3 regions of the Rhizobium sp. R339 genome follow, and region 2 is predicted to be linked to each of the others. Evidence: predicted binding sites of a transcription regulator. Region 2 holds the regulator's gene; each other region holds the start of a gene.
What was found. The regulator HrcA, encoded in region 2, represses chaperone genes, less so after heat shock. The targets are predictions, from matches to a motif close to GTTAGCACTCNCNNNNNGNGAGTGCTAAC.
Positions count from the first base shown of each region.

Region 1: the regulator HrcA is predicted to act here: its motif matches at 1,770-1,798, upstream of ATY76_RS15605 (co-chaperone GroES).
Region 3: the regulator HrcA is predicted to act here: its motif matches at 2,971-2,999, upstream of groES (co-chaperone GroES).

Region 1 covers NZ_LOKV01000012.1:292,376-298,027, reverse strand. Annotated here, with positions in the region: gene ATY76_RS15630 (HD domain-containing protein) at 1-31, opposite strand, end outside; gene ATY76_RS15625 (DUF2934 domain-containing protein) at 37-363, opposite strand; gene ATY76_RS15620 (four-helix bundle copper-binding protein) at 395-727, opposite strand; gene ATY76_RS15615 (hypothetical protein) at 783-1,136, opposite strand; gene ATY76_RS15610 (hypothetical protein) at 1,268-1,558, opposite strand; gene ATY76_RS15605 (co-chaperone GroES) at 1,941-2,255, shown strand; gene groL (chaperonin GroEL) at 2,303-3,931, shown strand; gene ATY76_RS15595 (hypothetical protein) at 3,986-4,237, shown strand; gene ATY76_RS15590 (DUF6522 family protein) at 4,264-4,542, opposite strand; gene ATY76_RS15585 (HPP family protein) at 4,569-5,652, opposite strand, start outside.
Region 2 covers NZ_LOKV01000023.1:318,281-323,932, reverse strand. Annotated here, with positions in the region: gene ATY76_RS20855 (nucleoside hydrolase) at 1-294, shown strand, start outside; gene grpE (nucleotide exchange factor GrpE) at 336-968, opposite strand; gene hrcA (heat-inducible transcriptional repressor HrcA) at 1,080-2,168, opposite strand; gene rph (ribonuclease PH) at 2,294-3,013, shown strand; gene ATY76_RS20835 (VOC family protein) at 3,010-3,435, shown strand; gene rdgB (RdgB/HAM1 family non-canonical purine NTP pyrophosphatase) at 3,436-4,080, shown strand; gene hemW (radical SAM family heme chaperone HemW) at 4,090-5,292, shown strand; gene ATY76_RS20820 (saccharopine dehydrogenase C-terminal domain-containing protein) at 5,353-5,652, opposite strand, start outside.
Region 3 covers NZ_LOKV01000028.1:227,941-233,592, reverse strand. Annotated here, with positions in the region: gene ATY76_RS31580 (hypothetical protein) at 1-278, opposite strand, end outside; gene groL (chaperonin GroEL) at 907-2,544, opposite strand; gene groES (co-chaperone GroES) at 2,617-2,913, opposite strand; gene ATY76_RS31565 (TIGR01459 family HAD-type hydrolase) at 3,197-4,045, shown strand; gene ATY76_RS31560 (bifunctional riboflavin kinase/FAD synthetase) at 4,060-5,043, shown strand; gene ileS (isoleucine--tRNA ligase) at 5,332-5,652, shown strand, end outside.

The DNA of each region.
Region 1 (5,652 bases), on a different contig from region 2:
CGATCTGCATGGCGTGATCGAGATGCTGCATGGCGATCAAGGCCCTTCGGTCTTCCTGACCTCCCGCGCGGAAGGCTTTGCGCCCGTCGTGATCTCGACATCGGGCACGGGCGCCGCGGCAAACTGGCCAGGCGCCGTTCGCGGCGGGTCGAAATCGCCGCTCTCACCTGCGGCCTGAAGCAGGGCAGCGTCGTCGCGGTCGTCTTCGTCGATCAGGTCCTGCAGCGTCTCATGCTCGTCTTCGCCGGCCAGTTCATCGCAGGCCTGCAACCAATGGCGCAGGTCCGCGCCCTCCGGGCGGCCTTCCGCCTCCCAGATCTCATAGGCGCGCTGGCGTATCTGCTCGTGCTTGTCTATGGCCATGATCTCCTCCGGGGTTCAGCGGATCGAGGCGCTAGGCTGCCATTTCGCGGCAGCTTTCGGCGCAGCTTCGGCAGGCATCGACGCATTCCTGCATGTCGCCCACCCTTTCGCAGTCGGCTGCGCATTCCGAGCAGATTTCCGCGCATTCGCGGCATGTGTGCCTATGATGATCCGTGCCGATCAGCATGAAGTGCGCCGATGTGCGGCAGATTTCGGCGCAAGCCATCATCAATCTGAAATGCGCGGGTTCGGTATGCCTGCCGCCGGCTTCGAGACAATGGTTCATCGCCGTTTGAAGACAAACGCTGTAGCAGCGCAGGCAATTATCGATGCATGTCTGCATTTTCGCGTCGAGCCGATGCATTCTTCATCCTCCTCTTTGAAACGCGGTTGAGGGAGCCGCCCGAAGGCGGCGGTCTTCAGGGCGTATTGATGGTCGGCAGAAAATCTTCCACCTGCTTGCGCTCGTCCTTCGAGAGCGTCTCGACCCGTTCCTGCCAGAACCGCTCGGCCTCCGGCGGGTCTTCCTTCCAATGGCGGACGGTGGTGATGTTGTCGTCGATCTTGGAGCGGCGGTTGCCGCCGAGGCGAAGATATTCCTTCGCTAGTCTCAGGCTCTGGGTTTCTGAGCCGCTGTCGGCGTCTGCCGGCAAGCTCGTGTTGCGCAGGGCGGCGTCCAGCGCCTTTTTGCGGTCGCTCTCGGCCTGTGCCGTATCCGCTGAGCGCGCATCATCAGTGCCGCTTTCGGGCAGCACGGTCGAATTGGAAGTCATGTCACGTCCTCCTTCCGTCATGCAAGGCGCGCAGGCTCGCCCCGCGATCCAATAACCGTCGGGGGCAGCGAGAGTTCCGGATGATGCGATTGATTTGGAAGGAGACGGCCGCCCGGGCAGGCGGCCGGCGATCAATGAACGGCCATGCTCACCATGCGATAGGGGTGCACGGCCTCGAACTGCAGGATCATCGCGGTCGCCTGCTGCAAGACGAGCTCGGCATTTTCAGGATCGTCACGGGCAAGTTCGTCGGCATTGATGCGGATCGCCTCGGCCATGTTGGTGGAAACGGCGGCAAAGTGACTATTGCCTTCGACCAGCGCCTCACGCGCCGTATCCTCCAGCGTGCGGGCGATATCGACGAAGACTTCTTCGCGCTCTTCGATACTGAGGTCTTTGATTATATTGGTTTTCTCTTCCATTTCAGCCACTCCAAAAAGACGTGGGACACAACCGAGCTCATCAAGCCTCGATCACCGAAGAGCTGGGAATGCCAAGGTGCGGATTCAAGCCTCGGTACGCTTGAACGCGCCTTCGAAACCCGAGCGCGACGACCATCGCCTGCATTTCGAACGCAGGAGTTGATCTTCGGTTCCCTTAAGCGCTGCTCCCCTGGACGTTGGTCCGATGAGGGCTGGCAGTCGCCGCCGGAGAGTGCTAAATTTTTCCTTCATCCTCTTGAAATCGAAAAGCCGTCGAACCAGATCATTCCCGCAAACGCGCCCGCACGCGAGGCGCACCCGCCGGACTGATCATCCGGTTCGGCCAGGGGACCGTCATCATCGTTTGTGCATGGAGGAAGGCATGTCGTTCCGACCGCTTCACGATCGCATTCTCGTCCGCCGCGTCGATTCCGAGGAGAAGACCAAAGGCGGCATCATCATTCCCGATACTGCCAAGGAAAAGCCGCAGGAAGGCGAAGTCATCGCCGCCGGCCCCGGCGCGCGCAACGATGCCGGCCAGATCCAGCCGCTCGACGTCAAGGCCGGCGACCGCATCCTGTTCGGCAAATGGTCCGGCACCGAGATCAAAATCGCAGGCGAAGACCTGCTGATCATGAAGGAAAGCGACGTGATGGGCATCATCGAAGCCCAGAGCGAAGGGAAGCAGGCCGCCTGAGGCGGCTGCGCTCGGAGTGAACTAGCTGCCTATGAAGGAGTGAGGACATGGCTGCTAAAGAAGTCAAATTCAGCACCGAAGCCCGCGACAAGATGCTGCGCGGCGTCGACATTCTCGCCGATGCGGTGAAGGTCACGCTCGGCCCCAAGGGCCGCAACGTCGTGATCGACAAGTCCTTCGGCGCGCCGCGCATCACCAAGGACGGCGTTTCGGTCGCCAAGGAAATCGAACTCGAAGACAAGTTCGAGAATATGGGCGCCCAGATGGTCCGCGAAGTCGCTTCGAAGACCAGCGACATCGCCGGCGACGGCACCACGACCGCAACCGTTCTTGCCCAGGCGATCGTTCGCGAAGGCGCCAAGGCCGTTGCTGCCGGCATGAACCCGATGGACCTGAAGCGCGGCATCGACCTTGCTGTCAGCGCCATCGTCGCGGAACTGAAGAACAACGCCCGCAAGATCTCCAACAATTCAGAGATCGCCCAGGTCGGCACGATCTCGGCCAATGGCGACGCCGACATCGGCCATTATCTTGCTCAGGCCATGGAAAAAGTCGGCAATGACGGCGTCATCACCGTCGAAGAAGCCAAGACCGCCGAAACCGAGCTCGAAGTCGTCGAAGGCATGCAGTTCGATCGCGGCTACCTCAGCCCCTACTTCGTCACCAATGCCGACAAGATGCGGACCGAGTTCGAAGATCCCTATATCCTCATCCATGAGAAGAAGATTTCGAACCTGCAGCCGATGCTTCCGGTGCTCGAAGCCGTTGTTCAATCCGCCAAACCGCTCCTGATCATCGCCGAAGACGTTGAAGGCGAAGCGCTCGCAACGCTCGTCGTCAACAAGCTGCGCGGCGGCCTGAAGATCGCTGCCGTCAAGGCGCCTGGTTTCGGCGACCGCCGTAAGGCCATGCTGGAAGACATCGCGATCCTCACCGCCGGCACGGTCATCTCCGAAGACCTCGGCATCAAGCTTGAGAGCGTGACGCTCGACATGCTCGGCAAAGCGAAAAAGATCTCGATCGAGAAGGAAAACACGACCATCGTCGATGGCGCCGGTTCGAAATCCGACATCTCGGGCCGCATCGCCCAGATCAAGGCCCAGATCGAAGAAACCACCTCCGATTACGACCGCGAGAAGCTGCAGGAACGACTTGCCAAGCTAGCCGGCGGCGTTGCCGTCATCCGCGTCGGCGGCTCGACGGAAGTCGAAGTGAAGGAGAAGAAGGATCGCGTCGACGATGCGCTTCATGCGACGCGGGCGGCGGTCGAGGAAGGCATTCTGCCGGGTGGCGGCGTGGCGCTTCTGCGCGCCGTCAAAGCGCTCGGCAATATCAAGACCGCCAATGACGACCAGCGCGTCGGCATCGACATCGTTCGCCGCGCCGTCGAAACGCCGGTTCGCCAGATCGCCGAAAATGCCGGAGCGGAAGGCTCCATCATCGTCGGCAAGCTGCGCGAGAAGAGCGAGTTCTCCTACGGCTGGAACGCCCAGACAGGGGAATATGGCGACCTCTACGCGCAAGGCGTCATCGACCCGGCCAAGGTCGTCCGCACCGCGCTGCAGGATGCCTCCTCCATCGCCGGCCTTCTTGTCACGACCGAAGCCATGGTCGCCGAGAAGCCCAAGAAGGACGCCGCTCCCGCCATGCCCGGCGGCGGCGGCATGGATTTCTAACACAATCGCCGGCCCGCCCGCACCGCCGGACGGGCCTTTTCCGAGGGAATGAAGATGGTTCAAACGATCGTAAGCCGGTCGCAGGTTCCGCTGGATTCCTGCGACCTCGAAACCTGCCAGCGCGTCTTCGACACGATCAGCGCCGATTATCGGGTGGCAAAGGACAGCGACGAGGCCGGACGGATGGCGAGCATCATCATCGAGCTCTACCGGCAGGGCGTGCGCGACCCCAATCACCTGCGCTCGATGGTCGAAGCGGCCCGAGGCCTGTTCGAACCCGTGAAAGGCGACGAATCGAAGGCCTGAGCCTAAAGCGGATCCGCGGCGATATTTCAGCGCCGCGACCACCTGGGCGCGTTTGCCCGAAGAACGGTCATTTCCTCGTGCTGCACTTCGTTCTCGTCGTTCAGCACCGCGCGCCAAAGCCTGTTGCCGAGGCGCAGCGACACCCGCTTCGTGCCTTCGTGTTCCGCAGTGCCGATTTCCACGGAGCTGACGAGGGAGCCATGGCGCATGTGCCGGCGAAGATCGGCCAGCGACAGGCCGAACCGCTGCGCGAGCTCGGATGAATCGAGGATGAAATCCCCGTTCGGATCGCGTTCGATCATCATCGGCTCATTCTCCAATCATTCCGAGATCAGGCCACGGCCGGGATTGGCGCGCTGTCATTCGGCAGCAGCCGCGCCACGGCGCTCAGGAGATCTGTCTGCGATATGAGGCCGAGGATGCGGTAATCGTCATCGACAATGATGACGGCATGCGTGCGCCCGTCGGTCAACACGGGCAGCAGCGACAGGGCCGCATCCGCCGGCCTCGCCACCGCCGGCCTCGATATTGCGCCCGAGATCGTATCGGTGCTCGTCGACAATTCCCGCAGGCCGACGGTGCCGATGAGGCGGCCTTCAGGGTCTTTCACCGGTAGCGTGCGGATATTGTGCTTGAGGAGAAGCTGGCGCGCGGCCTCCGGTCCCGCGGCTTCGCCGACGGCGATCACATCGCGCGACATGATGTCGGCGCAGCTGATCCTCGCATTCGACCGGATCGCCGCCTGCAGCTCGACCTGCTGCAGCAGCCGGCTCAAGTCGGCGCGATCGATATCGAAGGTTTCATCGAGCGCTTCGAGCGCGGCATCGACATCTTCCTCGCGGAAGCCGACCCGCACGGCAGACGGCAGGTCGATTGTCTGGTGCGTATTCTCCGCGGGTTTCGGCACCACATGCGGATAGTTCCGCCGGGAAAGCTTGTGGAACAGCAGGCCGAGGCCAACGAGAATGCAGGAATTCAGGGCGACCGGCACGAAGGGGAAGAGAAAACCCCAGCCGGCGACGACGGGGCCGCCGAGGACGGCAGTCAGCGCCGCCGCGCCTCCCGGCGGATGCAGGCAGCGCGTGAAGGACATCGCGCCGATGGCGAGCGACACGCCCACACCGGTCGCGATGATCGGATCGCCGATAAAGTACGCGGCGATGATGCCCATCATGGCGGAGATGGTGTTGCCGCCGATGATCGACCATGGCTGCGCCAGCGGGCTTGCCGGCACGGCGAAAAGAAGCACGGCCGACGCTCCCATCGGCGCCACGATCAGCGGAAGATGCGGGCCTTGACCAAAGAGATAGCCGCTTATGACGCCGGTAAACCCGATCGCCAGCAAAGCGCCGAGGCAGGCGATCAATCGCTCGCGCAAGGTCGCGCCGGCAAGGATCGGCGAGAACAGGCGGAAG
Region 2 (5,652 bases):
GCCAAGGCGATGGTCGAGATGCTGGAATTCTTCGAACGCTTCGATATCGAGAAATATGGTTCAGACGGCGGGCCGCTGCATGATCCCACCGTTATCGCCTACCTCTTGAAGCCGGAGCTTTTCAAGGGCCGGGACTGCAATGTCGAGATCGAGATCCAGTCCGAACTCACCGTCGGCATGACCGTCGTCGACTGGTGGCATGTAACCGAGCGCAAACGCAATGCGAAGGTCATGCGCTATGTCGATGCGGACGGCTTCTTCGATCTTCTGATCGAACGCTTCGCCCGCATCTGACTTTTCGGCTTTCCTTCCCTATCGACGGGAAGGAAAGCAACTCAGGCGTCTTTCTCGTCGAAAACGGAATTGGCTTCGGCTTCAACAGGCTTCGGGCCGCCCTTGGCGACGCCGACCATGGCCGGGCGCAGCACGCGCTCGCCGATGGTGAAGCCCGCCTGTACGACCTGGACGACGGTGTTGTTCGGCACCTCGGGGTTCGGCACTTCGAACATTGCCTGATGGAAATTGGGATCGAACTTCTGGCCGACCGGCTCCAGCTTGCGCACGCCATGGCGCTCAAGCGCCGAGAGCATGGCGCGTTCGGTCATCTCCACACCCTCGATCAGCGTGGTCAGGCCGGCATCGGCCGTGGCCTTGGCCTCCGGAGAGATGGCATCCAGCGCCCGGCGCAGATTGTCGGAAACGGCGAGCATGTCGCGCGCAAAGCCGGCGACGGAATAGGACTTGGCGTCCTTGACCTCACGCTCGGTGCGGCGGCGCAGATTGTCCATCTCGGCGGCAAGGCGCAGATAGCGGTCGCGCAGCTCGCCGTTTTCGGCTTTCAGAAGCTCGAGCGGGTCTGGCTGGGCGGTCTCTTCCTGCACGGTATCGTTCTCGACGTAGGCGGCGGCGTCGGCTGCGGCATCGGCCGCAGTTGCGTCAGGTCCGTTTTTCGTCGTTTCATCGGTCATGACGGTCTCCGGTTGGTGTCTTCAGATGCGCCCGATATCGAGGTTTGACCGGAAAAAATCAAGTCTGCGTGACGAAGAAGCGAAAATTCCGCGCCTTCTTTCGAAACGCCTTCAAAGCGGATTGCGCGAAAGGCGGGAGACGAGCTGGGCGGTGTAATCCACCATCGGCACGATCCGGGAATAATTGAGCCGCGTCGGGCCGATGACGCCGACAGCGCCGACGATCCGGTCGTCCTCGTCACGATAGGGGGCGACGATGAGCGACGAGCCGGACAGCGAGAAGAGCTTGTTTTCCGAGCCGATGAAGATGCGCACGCCCGAACCGCTTTCGGCCAGATTGAGAAGCTCGATCAGGCTGTCCTTCTTTTCGAGATCGTCGAACAGCATGCGCAGCCGGTCGATATCCTCGGCGCCGGCAAGGCCTTCGAGCAGATTGGCGCGGCCGCGGATGATGAGCTGGGCGGGCTTCCCCTCATCAGGGCTGCCGGACCAGACGGCGATGCCACGCTCGACGAGATCGCGCGACAGGGCATCGAGCTCGTGACGGACATCATCCTTCAGGCGGCTCAATTGCTTGCGCAGCTCCGGCAGGGTCTGACCGGACATATGGGCATTGAGGAAATTCGCCGCTTCCGTCAGTTGCGAGGATGTGATGCCCGCCGGCAGCTCGATAATGCGGTTTTCCACCTGGTCGTGGTCGCCGACGAGCACGGCGAGCGCCTTGGTCGGCTCGAGCCGGATGAACTCGACATGTTTCAGCACCGGATCGCTTTTCGAGGTAATGACGAGGCCGGCGCCGCGCGAAATGCCCGACAGCATGCGGCTCGCCTCGTTCATCATCGATTCCAGAGGATTGCCGCCGGCTTCGGCCCGCACCTGGCGGTCGATATTGGCGCGGTCCTCGGCAGAGAGATCGCCGACCTGCATGAAGGCGTCGACGAAGAAGCGCAGTCCGATCTGGGTCGGCAGCCGGCCGGCGCTGACATGCGGCGAATAGATCAGCCCCAGCTCTTCGAGATCGCTCATGACGTTACGCACCGAGGCCGGCGAGAGCGACATCGGCAGAAGGCGCGACAGATTGCGCGAACCGAGCGGCTCGCCGCTTTCCAGATAGCCTTCGACGATGCGGCGGAAAATTTCCCTGGAGCGCTCGTCCAATGCAGCAACGGCATCCGAAACCGACGTCGACCTGATGCCCATGAACTTCTCGAACCCACGCTGATGATGCTCTCGAAAATATAGTCAAACTCGCACCCGTGGCAAAAGGGAATTTGCAAATGGGCGCGGCCAATCGTAGAAGCGGTCAGCAACTCCAGGAGATAAGAATGCGGCCTTCAGGCAGAAAAACCGACCAGATGCGCAAGGTCTCGTTCGAGCGCAACTTTTCCAAGCATGCGGAAGGCTCCTGCCTGGTGAAATTCGGCGATACGCACGTGCTCTGCACGGCAAGCCTCGAAGACAAGACGCCGCCGTGGCTGCGCAATACCGGCAAGGGCTGGGTCACGGCCGAATACGGCATGCTGCCGCGGGCGACCGGCGAGCGGATGAAGCGCGAGGCGGCGGCCGGCAAGCAGGGCGGGCGCACCCAGGAAATCCAGCGGCTGATCGGCCGCTCGCTACGCGCCGTCGTCGATCTGCAGGCGCTCGGCGAAAGACAGATCACGCTCGACTGCGACGTCATCCAGGCCGACGGCGGCACGCGGACGGCCTCGATCACCGGCGGCTGGATCGCGCTTTACGACTGCCTGAAATGGATGGAAAGCCGCAACATGATCAAGGTCGACCGGGTCCTGAAGGATCATGTCGCCGCTATCTCCTGCGGCGTCTTCGCCAGCCAGGCGGTGATCGATCTCGATTACCTCGAAGATTCCTCGGCGGAGACCGATGCGAATTTCGTGATGACGGGCGCCGGCGGGATCGTCGAGATCCAGGGCACGGCCGAGGGCGCGCCCTTCAGCGAAGAGGAATTCACCTCGCTGATGCATCTTGCCAAGAACGGCATCGGCGAACTCGTCGCCCTGCAGAAACAGGCCATTGCGGGATGAACCCCATGCTGGAAGGCATGCTGGAAACGGCGCTCTACGCGCGCGATCTCGATCAGGCCGAGGCGTTCTACGAGAACGTTCTCGGACTTGAAAAGATCACCCGTGCGGCCAACCGGCATGTCTTCTTCCGCTGTGGACCGGGCGTTCTCCTGATCTTCAATCCCGAAGAAACGGTAAAGCCGCCGGCGCCCGATGCGCTGCAGGTGCCGCCGCACGGCACATCAGGCCAGGGCCACGCCTGCTTCAGGGTGGCCGGCCGCAATATCGATGCCATGACCGAACGGTTGAGAGCCGCCGGCGTGGCGATCGAATCCGAGGTTCATTGGCCGAACGGCGGCCGCTCGATCTATTTCCGTGATCCTGCCGGCAACAGCCTGGAATGCGCGGAGGCTAAAATCTGGGGCATCGAACAGGATATCTGAATGCGCAAGCTCGAAACGAAAACCATCGTCGTCGCCAGCCACAATGCCGGCAAGATCCGCGAGATCCAGGAATTGATCGGTCCGCTCGGCTTCACCGCCAAATCGGCAGCGGAGCTGAATTTCGTCGAGCCCGACGAAACCGGCACGAGCTTCGAGGAGAATGCGACGATCAAGGCGGTCGCCTCCGCCAAATCAGCCGGCATGCCGGCGCTATCGGATGATTCCGGGCTGGTGGTCGACGCGCTTGGCGGCGATCCCGGTGTCTACACCGCCAATTGGGCTGAAAAGCCCGACGGCACGCGCGATTTCGACATGGCGATGGCCAAGGTGGAAAAGGCGCTGCAGGAGGCGGGCGCGAAGACGCCCGAACAGCGCAAGGCGCGTTTCGTCAGCGTGCTCTGCCTTGCCTGGCCTGACGGCCATACGGAGCTGTTTCGCGGCGAGGTGGAAGGCAATGTCGTCTGGCCGCCGCGCGGCACCCAGGGCTTCGGCTATGATCCGGTCTTCCAGCCGGAGGGTTACGGCGTGACCTTCGGCGAGATGAGCGGCGAGGAAAAGCACGGCTGGAACGTCGGCAAGCCGCAGGCGCTGTCGCACCGGGCGCGCGCCTTCAAGCTCTTCGTCGAAACCTGCCTGGAGGCATAAGGTCACCACGTGGACAATTTCGATACGCCAGGCTCCTTGCGCGATGCGGCGCTCTTGCCCGATACCGGCGAGCCCGGCTTCGGCGTCTACGTGCATTGGCCCTTCTGCGCGGCGAAGTGTCCCTACTGCGACTTCAACAGTCATGTGCGCCACCAGCCGGTGGATCAGGAGCGCTTTACATCAGCCTTCCTGAAGGAGACGGCGGCAGTCCGGGCGATGAGCGGGCCGAAGACGGTGACGAGCATCTTCCTCGGCGGCGGCACGCCCTCGCTGATGAAACCGGAAACCGTCGACGCCATACTCGACGGCATTGCGCGGCACTGGCATGTGCCCGATGGTATCGAGATCACCATGGAGGCGAACCCTTCGAGCGTCGAAGCGGAACGCTTCCGCGGCTACCGTGCCGCCGGCGTCAACCGCGTCTCTCTCGGCGTGCAGGCGCTGAACGACCGGGATCTCAGGTTCCTCGGCCGGCTGCATGACGTCGCCGACGCTCTGAAGGCGATCCGGCTGGCGCGCGACATCTTCCCGCGCATGTCCTTCGACCTCATCTATGCCCGGCCCGATCAGACGGTCGAGGAATGGGAAAAGGAGCTGAAGGAAGCGATCTCCTATGCGGTCGATCATCTTTCGCTCTATCAGCTGACCATCGAGGAAGGCACGCCCTTCTACGGCCTGCACAAGGCGGGCAAGCTGATCGTGCCGGATGGCGAGCAATCGGCGCTGCTCTACGAGGCGACGCAGGAGATTACGGCGCGCGAAGGAATGCCCGCCTATGAGGTCTCCAACCATGCGCGGCCGGGTGCTGAAAGCCGGCACAACCTGACCTACTGGCGTTACGGCGATTATGCCGGCATCGGCCCCGGCGCGCACGGCCGGCTGACACGCGGCCCCGAGAAGATCGCGACCGCCACCGAGCGCAAGCCGGAGGCCTGGCTCGAGATGGTCGAGCGTGACGGCAACGGCATTCTCGACCAGGACCGGCTCGGTTACGACGAGCAGGCCGACGAACTGCTGCTGATGGGGCTGCGGCTGCGGGAGGGGGTCGACCTTGCGCGCTGGCAGCAGCTTTCGGGACGCGAGCTCGATCCGAAACGCGAAGAATTCCTGCTCGAACACAAATTCGTCGAGCGCATCGGCAATTCCCGTCTGCGCTGCACGCCATCCGGCATGCTGATCCTCGACTCGGTCGTCGCCGACCTCGCCTGCTGAAGCTCCTGCAACGGGTTTATTCCGGCGCAGCAACATTGCTGCCGCGCCGGAAAGCATTTCTCAGCCGTGATTGGTGGCGCCGGCCTTGAAGAGGCTGCCGGTCGGCGTCTTCAGGAACATCTCCAGCGGAATGTGTTCCTGGTGCAGGAAACCGGTCGCCGGCAGCAATCCGTCGCGGACCATCTCGATGACGGCGACGACGGACGCCGACGTCGTCCAGGCAATGGCCGTGCGGCGCGCGCCGGCGATCTCGATCGGGTAATAGGCGCGCACGAATTCCTTGCGGCGCAGGCTGCCGTTCTCCGTGCCTTCGGCGGCGACATGGACATAGACGACATCGTCTTCAACCGGCGGCTTGGC
Region 3 (5,652 bases), on a different contig from region 2:
GAGGAGCAGCGCGTCGCCGCCTGCTCGAACAGTTCCAGCACGTGGCTGCGATCCTTCGTGTCGTAGCAGCGGATGAGGTTCAAAAGCCCGCATTCCGGTGCGGAGAGACCGTGCAGCATCGAACTCCATTCACCGAGACGGATTACGCCGGTCGAAAAATCTCCGGCCCAGGCTTCGGAAACGGAAAACTGCGCCAGCATTTCGTGATTGCGATTGTTGTCGTTCAGCGAGCCGGGCATCAGGGGCATGGCTGTATTGGCTTTGGCGATCTTAAACAAGGCGTTCCCCAGTTCGGATGCGGCTCCTCCGCCGCACGCTCGGCAAACACAAAGAAACAGAATCACGCAGCAGCGGGCATGATGCCCGCGCTTCATCCGGCGATCGTTGCCACAGTCAGAAGCTCTCCGGAAACGGAGCCTTCGAAAGCCGAACCTTCTCGTATCGCCTTTTGCGCTCCGGCCTCGTCTATTGGCGAAAAATTATCGCCGGGCGCACGTCAATTGCAGCGCGGATTTATAGGGGCTTTTGCACAAACGGCAACGGCTTTTTAAGGGGTGTTCGGATCGGCGACGCTTGTCTAATTGCCTCAGCTCCGATTTGCCGTCCCAGCGACAGCGCCAAAAACGCCGCTTTGAGCGCTTTGAAAACGTTTCCACACTCTTCCAGACCCGAAAACCCGCCGCAACAGGGCATTCCCCTGCTTATTTCCGCGGCGGGAGAAATACACAGCGCCGCAAGCTCCACGAAAGCTTGCCGGACAGAAAAGGCAGCTCGCGCCATAAAATGGTGCGCAACGGATCGAATCGCCTGAACATGGGAATGAGGCGCAAAAGAAAAGGGCGGCCCGAAGGCCGCCCTTCCTATTCCGGATGTGCCGGAATGGATATCAGCGATGGCTTTCGCCTATCACATCATGTCCATTCCACCCATGCCGCCCATGCCGCCCGGCATAGCCGGAGCGTCCTTCTTCGGCAGCTCGGCGATCATGGCTTCGGTGGTGATCAGCAGCGATGCAACGGAAGCGGCATCCTGCAGGGCGGTGCGAACGACCTTGACCGGGTCGATGATGCCCATGCCGATCATGTCGCCATATTCGCCGGTCTGGGCGTTGTAGCCCCAGTTGTCCTGATCCTTGTCGAGGATCTTGCCGACAACGATCGAGGCTTCGTCGCCTGCGTTCTCAGCGATCTGGCGGGCCGGAGCCTGCAGAGCGCGGCGAACGATGTTGACGCCGGCTTCCTGGTCGTCGTTAATACCCTTGGAGGTGATCTTGACGGAGGAACGCAGCAGGGCAACGCCGCCGCCCGGTACGATGCCTTCCTGAACGGCAGCGCGCGTCGCGTTGAGGGCGTCGTCGATGCGGTCCTTCTTTTCCTTCACTTCGACTTCCGTCGAGCCGCCGACGCGGATGACGGCGACGCCGCCAGCGAGCTTGGCAAGACGTTCCTGCAGCTTCTCGCGGTCGTAGTCGGAGGTGGTCTCTTCGATCTGGGCCTTGATCTGGGCAACACGGCCTTCGATGTCGGACTTGGCGCCCGAACCGTCGACGATCGTGGTGTTTTCCTTGGAGATCGAAACCTTCTTGGCGCGGCCGAGCATGTCGAGCGTAACGCTCTCGAGCTTGATGCCGAGGTCTTCGGAGATCACGGTGCCGCCCGTCAGGATGGCGATGTCTTCCAGCATGGCCTTGCGGCGGTCGCCGAAGCCAGGAGCCTTGACGGCAGCGATCTTCAGGCCGCCGCGCAGCTTGTTGACGACGAGCGTTGCAAGAGCTTCGCCTTCGACGTCTTCAGCGATGATGAGGAGCGGCTTGCCGGTCTGGACGACGGCTTCGAGAACCGGGAGCATCGACTGCAGGTTCGAGAGCTTCTTCTCGTGGAGGAGAATGAAGACGTCCTCGAGGTCGGCGACCATCTTTTCCGGGTTGGTGACGAAGTAGGGGCTGAGGTAGCCGCGGTCGAACTGCATGCCTTCGACGACTTCGAGCTCGGTTTCGGCGGTCTTGGCTTCTTCAACCGTGATGACGCCTTCGTTGCCAACCTTCTGCATGGCTTCAGCGATGTCGAGACCGACCTGGCGCTCGCCGTTCGCGGAGATCGTGCCGACCTGAGCGACTTCTTCCGAGGTGTTGATCTTCTTGGCCTTGGCCTGGAGATCCTTGACGACTTCGGCGACGGCGAGATCGATGCCGCGCTTCAGGTCCATCGGGTTCATGCCGGCGGCAACGGCCTTGGCGCCTTCGCGAACGATCGCCTGGGCAAGAACGGTTGCAGTCGTGGTGCCGTCGCCGGCGATGTCGTTGGTCTTCGAAGCAACTTCGCGGACCATCTGGGCGCCCATGTTCTCGAACTTGTCTTCGAGTTCGATTTCCTTGGCGACCGAAACGCCGTCCTTGGTGATGCGCGGCGCGCCGAAGGACTTGTCGATGATGACGTTACGGCCCTTCGGGCCGAGCGTGACCTTGACCGCATCGGCGAGAATGTCGACGCCGCGCAGCATCTTTTCGCGCGCGGTGCGGCCAAACTTGATTTCTTTAGCTGCCATGTTTGTGACTCCTGAATTCGATTTGTTCGGGCAAAAAGCCCGTCAGCCATTTCGGGAAAGCGGATCGGCCAATCAGCCGATGATGCCCATGATGTCGGCTTCCTTCATGATCAGAAGGTCTTCGCCGTTGATCTTGACTTCGGTGCCGGACCACTTGCCGAACAGGACGCGGTCGCCAGCCTTGACGTCGAGAGCCACGACCTTGCCGGACTCGTCACGAGCGCCGGAACCGACGGCGACGATTTCGCCTTCCTGCGGCTTTTCCTTGGCGGTGTCGGGAATGATGATGCCGCCCTTGGTCTTCTCTTCGGACTCGACGCGACGAACAACGACGCGGTCGTGAAGCGGACGGAAATTGGTGCTTGCCATTGTCTAATCCCTCGATCGAATGACATTCGCGGACCGGAGTGGCCCACATGGATAGATGTTAGCACTCCCTTGCGGTGAGTGCTAGCGACGAGCATTTAGGGATGGCTCCAAGAGGAGTCAATGAGAGCAATCACGAATTTTTGTGCCGGAATTGTGAAGAGGCCGGAGAATTGCGGAGATTGCCGCCGAAACCCGGCCCGTTGCAGAATGGCGAAGAAAATGCCTTGCCATCGCCTTGCGCCTTTGCAATGTCACCGATGCTGAAGCAAATCGGGAAATTGAAATGGCCAGGCGGATAGAAAACTTCTCCGAGATCACGGATCGCTATGATGTGGTGCTCTGTGATGTCTGGGGCGTCGTTCACAACGGCGTCGATCCGTTCCCTAAGGCCGCCGCGGCCCTTCAGGCCGCCCGCGAGAGCGGCCTTGCCGTCGTGCTGATCACCAATTCGCCGCGCCTTTCCTGGCAGGTCGTCGAGCAGTTGCGCCATATCGGCGTGCCCGACAGCGCCTATGACAGGATCGTCACCTCGGGCGACGTCACGCGCGGGCTGATTTCGGAAGGGCCGAAGACGGTCTTCCTGCTCGGCCCCGAGCGCGACAAGGCGCTTCTCGAAGGCATCGGCGTCGAGCGGGTGCCGGCGGGCGAGGCGCGATCGCTGGTCTGCACCGGCTTTTTCGACGACGAGACCGAGAAGCCCGAGGATTACACCGACATGCTTCTGGATTTTCAGGCGCGCGAAGTGCCGATGATCTGCGCCAATCCCGATCTCGTCGTCGAGCGCGGCCACCGCATCATTCCCTGCGCCGGCGCCATGGCCGCCTATTACGAGCAGCTTGGCGGCAAGACCCGCATCGCCGGCAAGCCGCACCGGCCGATCTACGAGGCGACGCTGGCGGCTGCCCGTGAGCTGCGCGGCGATTTCCCCACCGAGCGCGTGCTCGCGATCGGCGACGGCATGCCGACCGATGTGCGCGGCGCCTTGAATTTTGGCCTCGACCTTCTCTACATCAGCGGCGGTATCCACGCCAAGGAATACACCTTGAACGGCGAAACCGACGAGGCGATCCTCAATGCCTATCTCGAACGGGAAAAGGCGGCGCCGAAATGGTGGATGCCGCGCCTTGCATGAAGAGAAGCCAGCCGATGACCGTCTTCCACCGCAATGAAACCCGGGAACCTCTACCCGCCCATCTCAGAGGCGGAGTGATTGCCATCGGCAATTTCGATGGTGTCCACCGCGGCCACCAGTCGGTGCTGAATCGCGCATTGGAAATCTCCAGGGCGCGTGGCATTCCCGCTCTGGTGCTGACCTTCGAGCCGCATCCGCGCACGGTCTTCCGGCCGCAGGCGCCGGTCTTCCGCCTGACGCCCGCGCCGCTGAAAGCCCGCATTCTGGAGACGCTCGGTTTCAACGCGGTCATCGAATATCCCTTCGACTATGAATTCTCGCAGCGCTCGCCAGACGATTTCATTCATTCGATCCTGAAGGACTGGCTCGGCGCCTCCGAAGTCGTCACCGGCTTCGATTTCCATTTCGGCCGCGGCCGCGAGGGCGGTCCGGCTTTCCTGATGAATGCCGGCCAGACCTATGGCTTCGGCGTCACGCTGATCGATGCCTTCCGCGACGAAAACGCCGATGTCGTCTCGTCGAGCCATATCCGCGCACTTCTGACGGACGGCAATGTCAGCGAAGTCGCCGGCATGCTCGGCTATCGCTATACTGTCGAAGCCGAAGTGATCGACGGAGAAAAACTCGGCCGCCAGCTCGGTTTCCCCACGGCCAACATGCGCCTGCCGCCCGAGGTCGAACTCGCCCCCGGCATCTATGCCGTCCGCTTCCGCCGCCAGGACGGAACGCTCTACGATGCCGTCGCCAGCTACGGCCGCCGCCCGACGGTGACGGAAAACGGCGCCCCGCTGCTCGAAACCTATCTCTTCGACTTCAGCGGCGATCTCTACGGCCAGCTCTGCTCGGTCTCCTTCTTCGGTTATTTGAGACCCGAACTGAAATTCGACGGCCTCGATCCGCTCGTCGCCCAGATCAAGCGCGATGAGGAAGAGGCGAGGGCGCTGCTGGCGGGCGTCGTGCCGCTCGGTGAACTCGACCGGAAGCTCTGCTTTTCCTGAGACGACATCAGGCAGAGGATTATCTCAGGCATCAGTAAGAACTCGGCCCGCCTTGGGATCGAATGCGGCGATTTCTTCTCTTCCTTTTCCCGGCAAAAACGCCTATGAACCGGCGCTATGACGAAACTTCGGCTGGCGATCACGATGCGAATTATCGGCCCGGCCTTCCGCGCGCGCTAAGCGGCCGGGAGGTCCGGGTTTTCGGCGCTTGCGAGCAGGCGCTTCCGCCGCCACCTATTTTCACGTCCGTTGCGCCCCTTCCTGGGCCGCCAGAAACGATTGTCACACATGACCGAAACAGCCGAAAAGATCGATTACTCGAAGACCCTCTATCTGCCTGAAACCGATTTCCCGATGCGCGCCGGCCTGCCGCAGAAGGAGCCGGAACTCGTTGCCCGCTGGCAGCAGATGGATCTTTACAAGAAGCTGCGCGCTTCCGCCGCCGGCCGCGAAAAATTCGTCCTGCACGACGGCCCGCCCTATGCCAACGGCAACATCCATATCGGCCACGCGCTGAACAAGATCCTCAAGGACGTCATCACCCGCTCCTTCCAGATGCGCGGTTACGACTCCAACTACGTTCCGGGCTGGGACTGCCACGGCCTGCCG